One region of the Klebsiella sp. PL-2018 genome, then DNA from elsewhere that is predicted to be linked to it. Evidence: predicted binding sites of a transcription regulator. Region 1 holds the regulator's gene; each other region holds the start of a gene.
What was found. The regulator PurR, encoded in region 1, represses purine synthesis genes. The targets are predictions, from matches to a motif close to CANGCAAACGTTTGCNTG.

Region 1 (3,443 bases):
ATCAGCGGCGCGCCGACCATCACGCCGATGGCATAGGCGCTAATCAGCATTCCCGCCGCCGGAATCGAAACGTCCACGCCTTTAGCGATAACCGGTAATAGCCCCATCGGGGAGAACTCGGTTGTGCCGATACCAAAGGCACCGATCGCCAGCGCGAGCAGGGGAAAATTGATTTTCATGCAGGGACTCCATCAGGCCGCCTTCCGCGACGGCATCTCATCAGAAGTCAAAAGCATGACATCAATCACAGAAAAACAAAAGTGAACGAAATGGCAAAAGATTTTTGCGAAAATGATAATAATGGCGGAGAGAAAGGGAGAGCGGCCCCTCCCTTATCGCATAATTAGTGCAGTACGGCGGTCAAACCTGCGGCAACAATCAAACCCAGAACAATAATCGTCGTCGTCAGCGAAAACTTTAAATTTGTATCCATCAATTTTTCCCCCTGATTATCCCCACATGAAAAGTGAGCTTGCTCATTTTTACACAGAATAGCGTAAAAATCTTCCGAGATTTAGAGTGATGCACATTTTTGCTCTTCCCCTTTGCCCCAAGATCGGACAAAATCCCACGCTAATTTGAAAGCGTATCGGCCATTGACCCCTTCCTGTCGTTCTGTGTCGTTTTCCCGACGTGATGCCATGCTCAATTTTGGCGCCAGGGTGTGTACAGGCAAACGTTTACGTACCGATAAACAGACGATCAGGTCAAGGTCTGGAGTGAGAAGTAATGGCAACTATTAAAGATGTAGCGAAGCGCGCAAACGTTTCCACTACAACAGTGTCACATGTGATTAACAAAACCCGATTCGTTGCGGAAGAGACGCGCAATGCGGTGTGGGCGGCAATAAAAGAACTGCATTACTCCCCCAGCGCCGTTGCCCGCAGCCTGAAGGTCAATCACACCAAATCTATTGGTCTGCTGGCAACCAGCAGCGAAGCGGCCTATTTCGCTGAGATTATCGAAGCCGTCGAGAAGAGCTGCTTCCAGAAGGGCTACACCCTGATCCTCGGCAACGCGTGGAACGACCCTGAGAAACAGCGCGCCTATCTGTCAATGATGGCGCAGAAACGCGTAGACGGCCTGCTGGTGATGTGCTCCGAGTATCCGGAGTCGGTGTTAAGCATGCTGGAAGAGTATCGTCATATTCCGATGGTAGTGATGGACTGGGGCGAGGCAAAAGCCGACTTCACCGACTCGGTTGTCGATAACGCCTTTGAAGGCGGCTATATCGCCGGGCGCTACCTTATTGAACGCGGGCATCGCGATATCGGCGTGATCCCCGGCCCGCTGGAGCGTAACACCGGCGCAGGCCGGCTGGCAGGTTTTATGAAAGCGATGGAAGAGGCGCATATTAGCGTTCCGGAAAACTGGATTGTGCAGGGCGATTTTGAGCCGGAATCCGGCTACCGCGCCATGCAGCAGATTCTCGGCCAGCATCCTCGCCCAACGGCCATCTTCTGCGGCGGGGATATTATGGCGATGGGCGCCATCTGCGCGGCGGATGAAATGGGTCTGCGCGTGCCGCAGGATATTTCGCTGATCGGTTATGATAACGTGCGCAACGCCCGCTACTTTAGCCCGGCGCTGACCACCATTCATCAGCCTAAAGACTCTCTTGGCGAAGCGGCGTTTAACATGCTGCTGGACCGCATCGTTAATAAGCGTGAAATCTCGCAGTCGATTGAAGTCCACCCTCGCCTGGTCGAGCGCCGTTCCGTGGCCGACGGCCCGTTTGTTGATTATCGCCGTTAACCTTTCCCGCGGCGTCGGTCATTCCGGCGCCCGCAGCCACTCCCGGTTTAGCGTTTCGCTATCGCCAAGGTAATCCAGCAGCCATAGCAGCGCCGGCGAGGCATCGCTTTGCTGCCACGTCAGGCAGCATGCGGCGTCCGGGAAGGGGTTCTCCAGCTCCAGCGCCGTCCATGCGCCGCTATCAAGCCACGGGCGCGCTAAATGCCCGGGAACCATACCGACGCACAGTCCGGCGGAGAGACAGGTTTCTGAGGCATCCCAGTCCGGCACCACCACCCTCTTCTGGTTATCCAGCAGCCAGGTGGTCCGCTTCGGCAGCGAGCGCGAGGTATCCTCCCTGACCAGCGACGGCCAGTTGCGCAGGACGTCATCGCTCAGAGGCCCGGCCATTTTGGCCAGCGGATGGTGGCTCGCGACGACGCAGTCCCAGCTCAGCATTCCCATATCGCGAAAGGCGTAGCGGCCCCCTACCGGAATTGAGCGCGTCGCGCCGATGGCCAGCTCCACGCGACCGTCGGCGAGCGCATCCCAGACGCCGTTGAACACCTCCTGAAAAACAATCAGTTCGACGTCATCAAAATGACGATAGAAATCAACGATCATCTGCCGCATGCGCGTGGGTTTAACGATATTATCCACCGCAATAGAGAGCTGCCCGCGCCAGCCGTTGGCTATCTGCTGGCACTGCTGGCGGGTGATCTGCATTTTTTTGATAACAGAACGCCCCTCCTGTAAAAACCAGACGCCGGCCGGCGTTAATTCCACATCACGATGACGGCGTTCGAACAGCGGTACCGCCAGCCACTCCTCCAGCTGACGCACGGTATAGCTGACGGCCGAGGGTACGCGGTGCAGTTCCTGCGCTGCGGCGCTAAAGCTGCCGTTGCGGGCGACAGCATCGACAACTTCAAGCGAGTATTCGGACCACATTTTCTGCCTGCAAAATTTTTGAATTCACCTGACAAATATTAGCGTTTCACAAGCCTTAATGCACTCCCTACACTCTGCGCCATCGTACCTGCAACAATAAAAAGAGAAGATGATGCAACAACCTGGGAAAGGATTTTTAGTCTGGCTGGCTGGACTCAGCGTACTGGGCTTTCTGGCGACCGATATGTATCTTCCGGCTTTCGCCGCCATGCAACAAGATTTGAACACTTCTGCGGCCTCCGTCAGCGCCAGCCTGAGCCTGTTCCTGGCAGGCTTTGCGCTGGGCCAGCTTTTCTGGGGGCCCCTTTCCGATCGCTATGGCCGCAAGCCGGTGCTGTTGAGCGGGCTGGCCATTTTTGCTATCGGCTGTCTGGGGATGCTGTGGGTTCGCGATGCCAACCTGATGCTCGCGCTGCGATTTATTCAGGCCCTGGGGGTTTGCGCCGCCGCGGTGACCTGGCAGGCGATGGTCACCGATTATTATCCAGCGCAAAGAACCAACCGGATTTTCGCCGCCATTATGCCGCTGGTCGGTTTATCGCCCGCGCTGGCGCCGCTGCTCGGCAGCTGGCTGCTGGTCCATTTTGAATGGCAGGCTATTTTTGCCGTGCTGTTCGCGATTACCCTGCTGCTGATGCTGCCCGCCCTGCGCCTGAAGCCAGCGAACAAACCGGTTGCCAGCGCCCAGCAGAAGCTCACGTTTCTCACCCTGCTGCGCTCACGCGAGTATAGCGGTAACGTGCTCATCTACGCCGCCT
Region 2 (3,443 bases), 2.2 Mb from region 1:
TCGTCGCGAATAGAACCACCGGGCTGAATGACGCAGCTCACGCCAACGGCAGCAGCGGCATCAATACCGTCGCGGAACGGGAAGAAAGCGTCGGACGCCATAGCCGAACCTTTCACTTCCAGACCTTCATCACCGGCTTTAATCCCGGCGATTTTGGCGGAGTAAACGCGGCTCATCTGGCCTGCGCCTATCCCGATGGTCATATTCTCTTTGGCGTACACAATGGCGTTGGATTTAACGAATTTCGCCACTTTCCAGCAGAACAGCGCATCGCGCAGTTCCTGCTCGGTCGGCTGGCGTTTGGAAACCACGCGCAGTTCGCCTTCCGTAACCATACCCAGATCGCGATCCTGAACCAGCAGGCCGCCGTTAACGCGTTTGAAGTCCAGACCAGGTACGCGCTGCGTCCACTGACCGCAGGTCAGGACGCGGACATTCTGTTTCGCGGCAGTGATCTTCAGGGCTTCTTCCGTCGCAGACGGCGCGATGATCACTTCAACAAACTGGCGGGAGATGATCGCCTGCGCGGTTTCGGCATCCAGTTCGCGGTTAAACGCGATAATGCCGCCGAAGGCAGAGGTCGGGTCAGTTTTGTACGCGCGGTCGTAGGCTTCCAGAATAGAGGTGCTTACCGCTACGCCACATGGGTTGGCGTGCTTCACAATAACGCAGGCCGGCTCGCTGAATTCTTTGACGCATTCCAGCGCGGCATCGGTGTCAGCGATATTGTTATAGGAGAGCGCTTTACCCTGAACCTGCTGTGCAGTGGCGACAGAGGCTTCTTTGACTTCTTCTTCTATATAGAAGGCCGCCTGCTGGTGGCTGTTTTCACCATAGCGCATATCCTGCTTCTTAATGAAGTTCAGATTCAGGGTGCGCGGGAAGCGACCCGCGGCTTCTTTGCTCTCGCCGTGATAGGCCGGAACCATGCTGCCGAAGTAGTTGGCAATCATGCTGTCGTAGGCGGCGGTGTGTTCGAATGCCTTAATGGCGAGGTCGAAGCGGGTGTCGAGGGTCAGGGAGCCTTCGTTGGCATCCATCTCTTTAATAATGGCATCGTAGTCGCTGCTCTTCACCACGATGGCGACGTCTTTATGGTTCTTCGCCGCTGAGCGAACCATGGTTGGGCCGCCGATATCAATGTTTTCTACCGCATCTTCCAGCGAGCAGCCCTCGCGGGCAACGGTTTGAGCAAACGGATACAGGTTAACCACCACCATATCAATAGGCGCGATACCGTGTTGTTCCATAATACCGTCATCCTGGCCGCGGCGACCGAGAATACCGCCGTGAACTTTCGGATGCAGGGTCTTCACGCGTCCGTCCATCATTTCCGGGAAACCGGTGTAGTCAGAGACTTCGGTAACCGGCAGACCTTTCTCAGCCAGCAGGCGTGCGGTACCACCCGTAGACAGTAGCTCGACACCACGAGCGGAAAGCGCCTGCGCGAATTCGACGATACCGGCCTTGTCAGAAACACTGAGCAGGGCGCGGCGGACTGGACGACGTTGTTGCATGGTATTAAATCCCCAGGATTTGAATATTACAGAGAGCGTTAGGTGAATTTTTGTCTAAAAACTCACCTAACGCACCCAACCGGGCATCCTTGTTATAGCGCGGCATTGTAACGAAAACGTTTGCGCAACGCTCGCGAATTTTTATCTTTCTCTTTTTAGCCCAGGATCGCGCCCTATAGAGAGAAGAGAGCGGGCCTTTATAAGAGGGTATCGGCCGCCACCTGTGGATAATTCTGTGCGTAACAGGGTATAAAGCGGGGTTTTGCTGGGGAATGCAGCAGTCAGTCATTTTTCTGCAATTTTACTATTGCGGATGCTCGGGAACTCCCTATAATGCGCCTCCATCGACACGGCAGATGTGAATCACTTCACAAACAACCCGGTCGGTTGAAGAGAAAAAATCCTGAAATAACGGGTTGACTCTGAAAGAGGAAAGCGTAATATACGCCACCTCGCAACGGTGAGCGAAAGCCGCGTTGCACTGCTCTTTAACAATTTATCAGACAATCTGTGTGGGCACTCAAAGTGACATGGATTCTTAACGTCGCAAGACGAAAAATGAATACCAAGTCTCAAAGAGTGAACACGTAATTCATTACGAAGTTTAATTCTACGAGCATCAAACTTAAATTGAAGAGTTTGATCATGGCTCAGATTGAACGCTGGCGGCAGGCCTAACACATGCAAGTCGAACGGTAGCACAGAGAGCTTGCTCTCGGGTGACGAGTGGCGGACGGGTGAGTAATGTCTGGGAAACTGCCTGATGGAGGGGGATAACTACTGGAAACGGTAGCTAATACCGCATAACGTCGCAAGACCAAAGAGGGGGACCTTCGGGCCTCTTGCCATCAGATGTGCCCAGATGGGATTAGCTAGTAGGTGGGGTAACGGCTCACCTAGGCGACGATCCCTAGCTGGTCTGAGAGGATGACCAGCCACACTGGAACTGAGACACGGTCCAGACTCCTACGGGAGGCAGCAGTGGGGAATATTGCACAATGGGCGCAAGCCTGATGCAGCCATGCCGCGTGTATGAAGAAGGCCTTCGGGTTGTAAAGTACTTTCAGCGGGGAGGAAGGCGATAAGGTTAATAACCTTGTCGATTGACGTTACCCGCAGAAGAAGCACCGGCTAACTCCGTGCCAGCAGCCGCGGTAATACGGAGGGTGCAAGCGTTAATCGGAATTACTGGGCGTAAAGCGCACGCAGGCGGTCTGTCAAGTCGGATGTGAAATCCCCGGGCTCAACCTGGGAACTGCATTCGAAACTGGCAGGCTGGAGTCTTGTAGAGGGGGGTAGAATTCCAGGTGTAGCGGTGAAATGCGTAGAGATCTGGAGGAATACCGGTGGCGAAGGCGGCCCCCTGGACAAAGACTGACGCTCAGGTGCGAAAGCGTGGGGAGCAAACAGGATTAGATACCCTGGTAGTCCACGCTGTAAACGATGTCGACTTGGAGGTTGTTCCCTTGAGGAGTGGCTTCCGGAGCTAACGCGTTAAGTCGACCGCCTGGGGAGTACGGCCGCAAGGTTAAAACTCAAATGAATTGACGGGGGCCCGCACAAGCGGTGGAGCATGTGGTTTAATTCGATGCAACGCGAAGAACCTTACCTACTCTTGACATCCAGAGAACTTAGCAGAGATGCTTTGGTGCCTTCGGGAACTCTGAGACAGGTGCTGCATGGCTGTCGTCAGCTCGTGTTGTGAAATGTTGGGTTAAGTCCCGCAACGAGCGCAACCCTTATCCTTTGTTGCCAGCGATTCGGTCGGGAACTCAAAGGAGACTGCCAGTGATAAACTGGAGGAAGGTGGGGATGACGTCAAGTCATCATGGCCCTTACGAGTAGGGCTACACACGTGCTACAATGGCATATACAAAGAGAAGCGACCTCGCGAGAGCAAGCGGACCTCATAAAGTATGTCGTAGT
Region 3 (3,443 bases), 1.8 Mb from region 1:
CGCGCAGTTAGCCACCGGGATCTGCCACGGACCCACCATCTGATCGCGCGCCACCATACCGGTGACGGTACGGTCGCCGATGGTGACGAGGAAGGTTTTCTCCGCCACGGTCGGCAGGTGCAGCACGCGATTCACCGCGTCGGCAATAGTGATTCCCTGGCGTTCCAGACTCTGGCCCTGGGCTTTGAGCGTCTGCACGTCGCGGGTCATTTTCGGCGTTTTGCCCAGCAGCACGTCAAGCGGCAGGTCGATCGGGCGATCGTCAAAGTGAGTATCGTCGAGGCTCAGATGCAGCGCTTCGGTCGCTTCGCCAATCACCGCATACGGCGCGCGTTCGCGGCGGCACAGCTCATCAAACAGCGGCAGCTGCTCCGGCGCGACCGCCAGCACATAACGTTCCTGCGATTCGTTACACCAGATCTCCAGCGGGCTCATGCCCGGCTCATCGCTGAGGATATCGCGCAGCTGGAATTTACCGCCGCGTCCGCCGTCGCTGACCAGTTCAGGCATCGCGTTCGACAGACCGCCGGCGCCGACGTCGTGGATAAACAGAATCGGGTTGGCGTCGCCCAGCTGCCAGCAGCGGTCGATAACTTCCTGGCAACGACGTTCCATTTCCGGGTTGTCGCGCTGTACGGAGGCGAAATCGAGATCGGCATCGGACTGGCCGGAAGCCATTGAAGAGGCCGCGCCGCCGCCAAGACCGATGTTCATCGCCGGACCGCCGAGAACAATCAGCTTCGCGCCGACGACGATCTCGCCCTTCTGCACGTGTTCGCCGCGAATGTTGCCGATACCGCCCGCCAGCATAATGGGCTTGTGATAGCCGCGCAGCTCTTCGCCGTTGTGGCTGCTCACTTTCTCTTCATAGGTACGGAAGTAACCGTTGAGCGCCGGACGACCAAATTCGTTGTTAAACGCCGCGCCGCCCAGCGGGCCTTCGGTCATGATATCCAGCGCGGTGACGATACGCTCCGGCTTACCGAAATCCTCTTCCCACGGCTGCTCAAACCCCGGAATACGCAGGTTGGAAACCGAGAAGCCCACCAGACCCGCTTTCGGCTTCGCGCCGCGCCCGGTGGCGCCTTCATCGCGAATTTCGCCGCCGGAACCGGTCGCCGCGCCCGGCCACGGAGAGATCGCCGTCGGGTGGTTATGGGTTTCGACCTTCATCAGAATATGCGCGTCTTCCTGGTGGAAGTCGTAGCGGCCGGTTTCGTGGTCGGCGAAGTAGCGCCCCACGGCTGAACCTTCCATTACCGCGGCGTTGTCTTTATAAGCAGACAGCACGTAGTCCGGGGTTTTCTCGAAGGTGTTTTTGATCATTTTAAACAGCGACTTCGGCTGCTTTTCGCCATCAATGACCCAGTCGGCGTTAAAAATCTTGTGTCGGCAGTGCTCGGAGTTAGCCTGCGCGAACATATAGAGTTCGATATCGTTCGGGTTGCGCCCCAGCTTCTGGAAAGCATCCTGCAAATAGTCGATTTCATCATCCGCCAGCGCCAGCCCCAGACGGAGGTTGGCGTCAATCAGCGCCTGACGGCCCAGGCCCAGCAGATCAACGCTGGTGACCGGGGTTGGCTGATGGTGGGCGAAGAGTTTTTCACCCTCTTCCAGCGCGCCGAAGACGCTTTCCATCATGCGGTCATGCAGTTCGGCCGCCACCTGCGACCACTGTTCGTCATTCAGGCTGCTCGCTTCGACGTAATACGCCACGCCGCGCTCCAGGCGCAAAACCTGTGACAGGCCGCAGTTATGGGCGATGTCGGTAGCTTTAGAAGACCAGGGAGAGATGGTGCCGGGACGGGGGGTAACGAGCAGTAGCTTGCCGGTCGGGGTATGGCTGCTTAAGTTCGGGCCATACTTGAGCAATCTTGCCAGGCTCTCGCGATCGTCGCCGCTGAGCGGGGCGCTGAGGTCGGCAAAATGAACGTACTCGGCATAAAGGGTGCTGACCGGAAGGTTGGCCGCCTGGAAACGTGCCAGCAGTTTATTGATACGGAATGCCGACAGTGCAGGTGAACCACGCAAAATTTCCATCATAAGTCTCTCGTCTTCGAAGCTTTCATGGTGAGCCAGGGGGGAAACGGGCGCCATTATAGTGAATCCTGCGCCCCGACGAAACCGTTTGCGTAGAAATAAAATGATTGCCGGGGTTTATCAATTAATGTGACTCATCTCGCGAATAAGTTGCCAACTGGCGCATTCTTAAGCAAAATGCCGCTCATTCCAGGACAACCTTTTACTTTTTCTGGTCATAATCTGCTGAGGAACGCGAAGCTGCAGAAGATTAACTATCTGAAAAAACTAAAGATTAATTATCTGCTCATCGGCATTGTGACCCTCCTGCTGGCGGCTGCCCTGTGGCCGTCTCTCCCGTGGATGGGAAAACCAGAAAACCGCGTGGCGGGGATCATGGCGCGCGGAGAACTGCGAATCAGCACCATTAATTCGCCGATGACCTTCGCGACCATCAATGACAAGACCTATGGTTTTGATTATGAGCTGGCGCAGCAGTTTGCCGACTACCTCGGCGTCGAGCTCAAAGTCACCGTCAGGCAGAATATCAGCCAGCTATTCGACGACCTCGATGAAGGCAAAGCCGACATGCTGGCAGCCGGGCTGGTCTACAACTCCGAGCGGGTGAAAAACTATCAGGTCGGGCCGACCTACTATTCCGTTTCGCAACAGCTGGTGTATCGCAAAGGCAACCTGCGTCCGCGCACCCTGGCAAACATCACCGCCGCGCAGCTGGCCATCGCTCCCGGACACGTGGCGATTAACGATCTCCAGGCATTGAAAAAGCAAAAATATCCCGACCTTGAGTGGCACGTGGACGATAAGCGAGGCACGACGGCGCTGATGCAGGCGGTTATCGATGGCAAACTCGACTATACCGTCGCTGATTCGGTCGCCGTCAGTCTGTTCCAGCGCGTTCACCCGGAGCTGGCCGTCGCCCTCGATATCAGCGACGAACAGCCGGTCACCTGGTTTAGCGAAAAAGGTGAGGATAATTCCCTGCCGGCGGCAATGCTCGATTTCTTCAATAACATTAACGAAGATGGCACCCTGGCGAGGCTGGAGGAGAAATACCTCGGCCACGGCAACGATTTTGACTACGTTGACACCCGCACCTTCCTGCGCGCCGTGGAGAGCGTCCTCCCTGACCTGCAGCCGATGTTTGAAAAATACGCCCGACAGATAGACTGGCGGCTGCTGGCGGCTATCTCATGGCAGGAATCGCACTGGGATCCGCAGGCCACCTCTCCGACGGGCGTTCGCGGGATAATGATGCTGACCCGCAATACGGCGCAAAGCCTGGGCCTGACCGATCGTACCGACGCCGAGCAAAGCCTCGACGGCGGCATGCGTTATTTACAGGACATGATGAATAAAGTGCCGGAGTCGGTCCCACAGGACGAGCGCATCTGGTTTGCGCTGGC
Region 4 (3,443 bases), 1.1 Mb from region 1:
GCGGTCGCCACCGGCCGCAGCGGCATGCACCAGGATGTGCCGAAAGAAGATGTTGTGATCAAAAGCGTCACCGTTAGCGAATAATTCGTGGCGACACTTTTTATTGCGGATTTGCATCTGCAAACGGAAGAACCGGCGATTACCGCCGGTTTTCTGCGCTTTTTACAGGGGGAAGCCCGCAGGGCGGACGCCCTGTATATCCTCGGCGATCTCTTTGAAGCCTGGATCGGCGATGACGATCCTAACCCGCTGCATCGGCAAATCGCCTCAGCGCTCAAAGCGCTGGCCGATTCCGGCGTCCCCTGCTACTTCCTTCACGGCAACCGCGACTTTCTCGTCGGCAAGCGCTTTGCCCGCGAAAGCGCGATGACCCTGCTGCCGGAAGAGAAGCTTCTCGACCTCTACGGGCGCAAGGTGCTGATTATGCACGGCGACACCCTCTGCACCGACGATGCAGGCTATCTGGCGTTTCGCGCGAAAGTTCACAATCCCTGGATCCAGCGCCTGTTTCTGGCCCTGCCGCTGTTTATCCGCCGCCGTATCGCCGCCAGAATGCGCGCCGACAGCAAAGCGGCCAACAGCAGCAAGTCGATGGAAATTATGGATGTGAATCCCCAGGCGGTGGTTGACGTCATGGAGAAACATCGCGTTCAGTGGCTGATTCACGGGCATACGCACCGCCCCGCCGTCCACCCGCTAGAAGCCAACGGCCAAACCGCGTACCGCGTGGTGCTCGGCGCCTGGCATAGCCAGGGCTCTATGGTCAAAGTGACGCCAGAAGACGTTGAGCTGATTCATTTTCCTTTCTAGCCCCGGCAAGGGCTGATTCTTTCTTTTTCCGCGATTTATCCGGGCCGCACGATGAGCGCGTTGTGCAAATCTACCTGCTGGTGATGGGCATTCTTATGCTGACCCGGGGACGGGGGCTGGTTTTACTTTTTGCCCGCTCATAACCGGCGCGTTTCATCGAATACCGACAACACAAAGGCGGCTGGCCATGCACACGCAACCGTTTTCCTTGCCGGGAGTTCATGCTATTCTCTGTGGCCTCTAAAGCAGTGTGAAACACACCCACAGGAGTTTTAAGACGCATGTCTTCCCGCAATAATTCGGCGCGTATCGCCATCGTGATGGGGTCCAAAAGCGACTGGGCTACCATGCAGTTTACCGCAGAAATCCTTGATGCCCTGAACGTTCCGTACCATGTCGAAGTGGTCTCCGCCCACCGCACGCCCGATAAACTGTTCAGCTTCGCCGAAGGCGCGGAAGAAAACGGTTTTCAGGTGATTATTGCCGGTGCCGGCGGCGCGGCGCACCTGCCGGGCATGATTGCGGCGAAAACGCTGGTGCCGGTGTTAGGCGTGCCGGTTCAGAGCGCGGCACTGAGCGGCGTAGACAGCCTCTACTCCATCGTCCAGATGCCGCGCGGCATCCCGGTGGGTACGCTGGCCATCGGCAAAGCCGGGGCCGCCAACGCCGCCCTGCTGGCGGCGCAGATCCTCGCCCAGCACGATGCGGAACTGCACCAGCGCCTCAGCGCCTGGCGTCAGGCGCAAACCGATGACGTGCTGGATAACCCGGATCCGCGGGGTGCGGCATGAAGCAGGTTTGCGTTCTCGGCAACGGTCAGCTAGGCCGGATGCTGCGCCAGGCCGGCGAGCCGCTGGGTATTGCGGTCTGGCCGGTCGGTCTGGAAGCCGACCCGGAAGCGGTGCCGGTACAGCAAAGCGTGATTACCGCAGAGATTGAACGCTGGCCGGAAACAGCGCTGACCCGCGAGCTGGCGCGTCATTCCGCCTTCGTTAACCGCGACGTTTTCCCGATAATCGCCGACCGCCTGACGCAAAAGCAACTGTTCGATAAGCTAGCGCTCGCCACCGCGCCGTGGCAGCTTCTGGCGGATAAAAGCGAATGGCCTGCGGTATTCGCCCGCCTCGGGGAGCTGGCTATCGTTAAGCGCCGCGTCGGCGGCTACGATGGCCGCGGCCAGTGGCGTTTGCGGGAAAATGAAACCGCGCAGCTGCCGGAGGATAACTACGGCGAGTGTATCGTTGAGCAGGGCATTAACTTCTCCGCCGAGGTATCGCTGGTCGGCGCTCGCGCCCGGGACGGCAGCACGGTCTTCTATCCTCTGACCCGCAACCTGCATCAGGACGGTATTTTACGCGCCAGCGTCGCCTTTCCGCAGGCCAATGCCCGCCAGCAGGCGCAGGCGGAGCAGATGCTGTCGGCGATCATGCATGAGCTGGGCTACGTTGGCGTGATGGCGATGGAGTGTTTCGTCACCGCTGATGGCCTGCTGATTAACGAACTGGCGCCGCGCGTGCACAACAGCGGCCACTGGACGCAAAACGGCGCCTCCATTAGCCAGTTCGAGCTGCATCTGCGGGCGATTACCGATCTGCCGCTGCCGCCGCCGGTGGTGAACAGCCCGTCGGTGATGATCAACCTGATCGGTACCGATCTGAACTATGACTGGCTGAAGCTGCCGCTGGTGCATCTGCACTGGTACGACAAAGAGGTACGCCCGGGTCGTAAAGTCGGCCACCTGAACCTGACCGACAGCGATACCGACCGCCTGAGCGCGACGCTGGAAGCGCTGAAGCCGCTGCTGCCGCCGGAATATGCCAGCGGTATCTTCTGGGCGCAGGCGCAGCTGGCGTAATCCTCTCTCCTTTATCCCGGCTTGCGGCGCGCTGCGCCTTAGCCGGGCTACCCAACTTGCCAGCCCCACGGATGCTTAAATCCAGCCATTCCTGACGCTATTCAGCGATACACCGTGAAAAATCAATTCAGCAGGGCGCTCACCGCGTACAATAGAGGAATTATCGCGTCGAGCGACGCGTCTGAATGGCTTAACGGTTTAAATGATGGAATTAGTACCACAGAATATTCGGCAGATTCTCGCCAGCGATACGCCGCTGATTGACGTACGCGCCCCGGTTGAATTCAGGCAAAGCGCCATGCCCGCGGCGATCAACCTGCCGCTGATGAACGATGACGAGCGCGCCGCCGTCGGCACCTGCTATAAGCGTCAGGGGCCGGAAGCCGCTCTCGCGCTGGGCCATCAGTTAGTGAATGGTGAGATTCGCGCCCGCCGCCTCGCCGCCTGGAAAGAGGCCTGCGTGCGCTATCCCGAGGGCTACCTGTGCTGCGCTCGCGGCGGCCAGCGTTCGCATATCGTCCAGCAGTGGCTGAAGGAAGCGGGCGTGGATTACCCGCTGATCGTCGGCGGCTACAAAGCGCTGCGCCAGGCGGCGATACAGCTTACCGAAGAGCTGGTGCAGCGCCCTATCGTGCTGATCGGCGGCTGTACCGGTAACGGTAAAACCCAGCTGGTCGGCGCTCAACCGGACGGTATCGATCTCGAAGGGCTCGCCCATCACCGCGGCTCTTCATTCGGTCGCACCCTGCAGGAGCAGCATCAGCAGGCAACCTTTGAA

Region 2: purH (bifunctional phosphoribosylaminoimidazolecarboxamide formyltransferase/IMP cyclohydrolase) is a predicted target of PurR. The motif match lies at 1,627-1,644, and genes of this name have one in related genera.
Region 3: purL (phosphoribosylformylglycinamidine synthase) is a predicted target of PurR. The motif match lies at 2,118-2,135, and genes of this name have one in related genera.
Region 4: purE (5-(carboxyamino)imidazole ribonucleotide mutase) is a predicted target of PurR. The motif match lies at 1,003-1,020, and genes of this name have one in related genera.

What each region holds. Positions count from the first base shown of each region.
Region 1 covers NZ_CP077673.1:2,566,767-2,570,209, reverse strand. Annotated here, with positions in the region: gene MKleb_RS11880 (MFS transporter) at 1-179, opposite strand, end outside; gene MKleb_RS11875 (cytochrome bd-I oxidase subunit CydH) at 344-433, opposite strand; gene purR (HTH-type transcriptional repressor PurR) at 730-1,755, shown strand; gene punR (DNA-binding transcriptional activator PunR) at 1,774-2,685, opposite strand; gene punC (purine nucleoside transporter PunC) at 2,798-3,443, shown strand, end outside.
Region 2 covers NZ_CP077673.1:339,197-342,639, forward strand. Annotated here, with positions in the region: gene purH (bifunctional phosphoribosylaminoimidazolecarboxamide formyltransferase/IMP cyclohydrolase) at 1-1,517, opposite strand, end outside; rRNA gene MKleb_RS01580 (16S ribosomal RNA) at 2,145-3,443, shown strand, end outside.
Region 3 covers NZ_CP077673.1:4,393,160-4,396,602, forward strand. Annotated here, with positions in the region: gene purL (phosphoribosylformylglycinamidine synthase) at 1-2,043, opposite strand, end outside; gene mltF (membrane-bound lytic murein transglycosylase MltF) at 2,218-3,443, shown strand, end outside.
Region 4 covers NZ_CP077673.1:1,434,914-1,438,356, reverse strand. Annotated here, with positions in the region: gene ppiB (peptidylprolyl isomerase B) at 1-84, shown strand, start outside; gene lpxH (UDP-2,3-diacylglucosamine diphosphatase) at 88-810, shown strand; gene purE (5-(carboxyamino)imidazole ribonucleotide mutase) at 1,092-1,601, shown strand; gene purK (5-(carboxyamino)imidazole ribonucleotide synthase) at 1,598-2,665, shown strand; gene mnmH (tRNA 2-selenouridine(34) synthase MnmH) at 2,871-3,443, shown strand, end outside.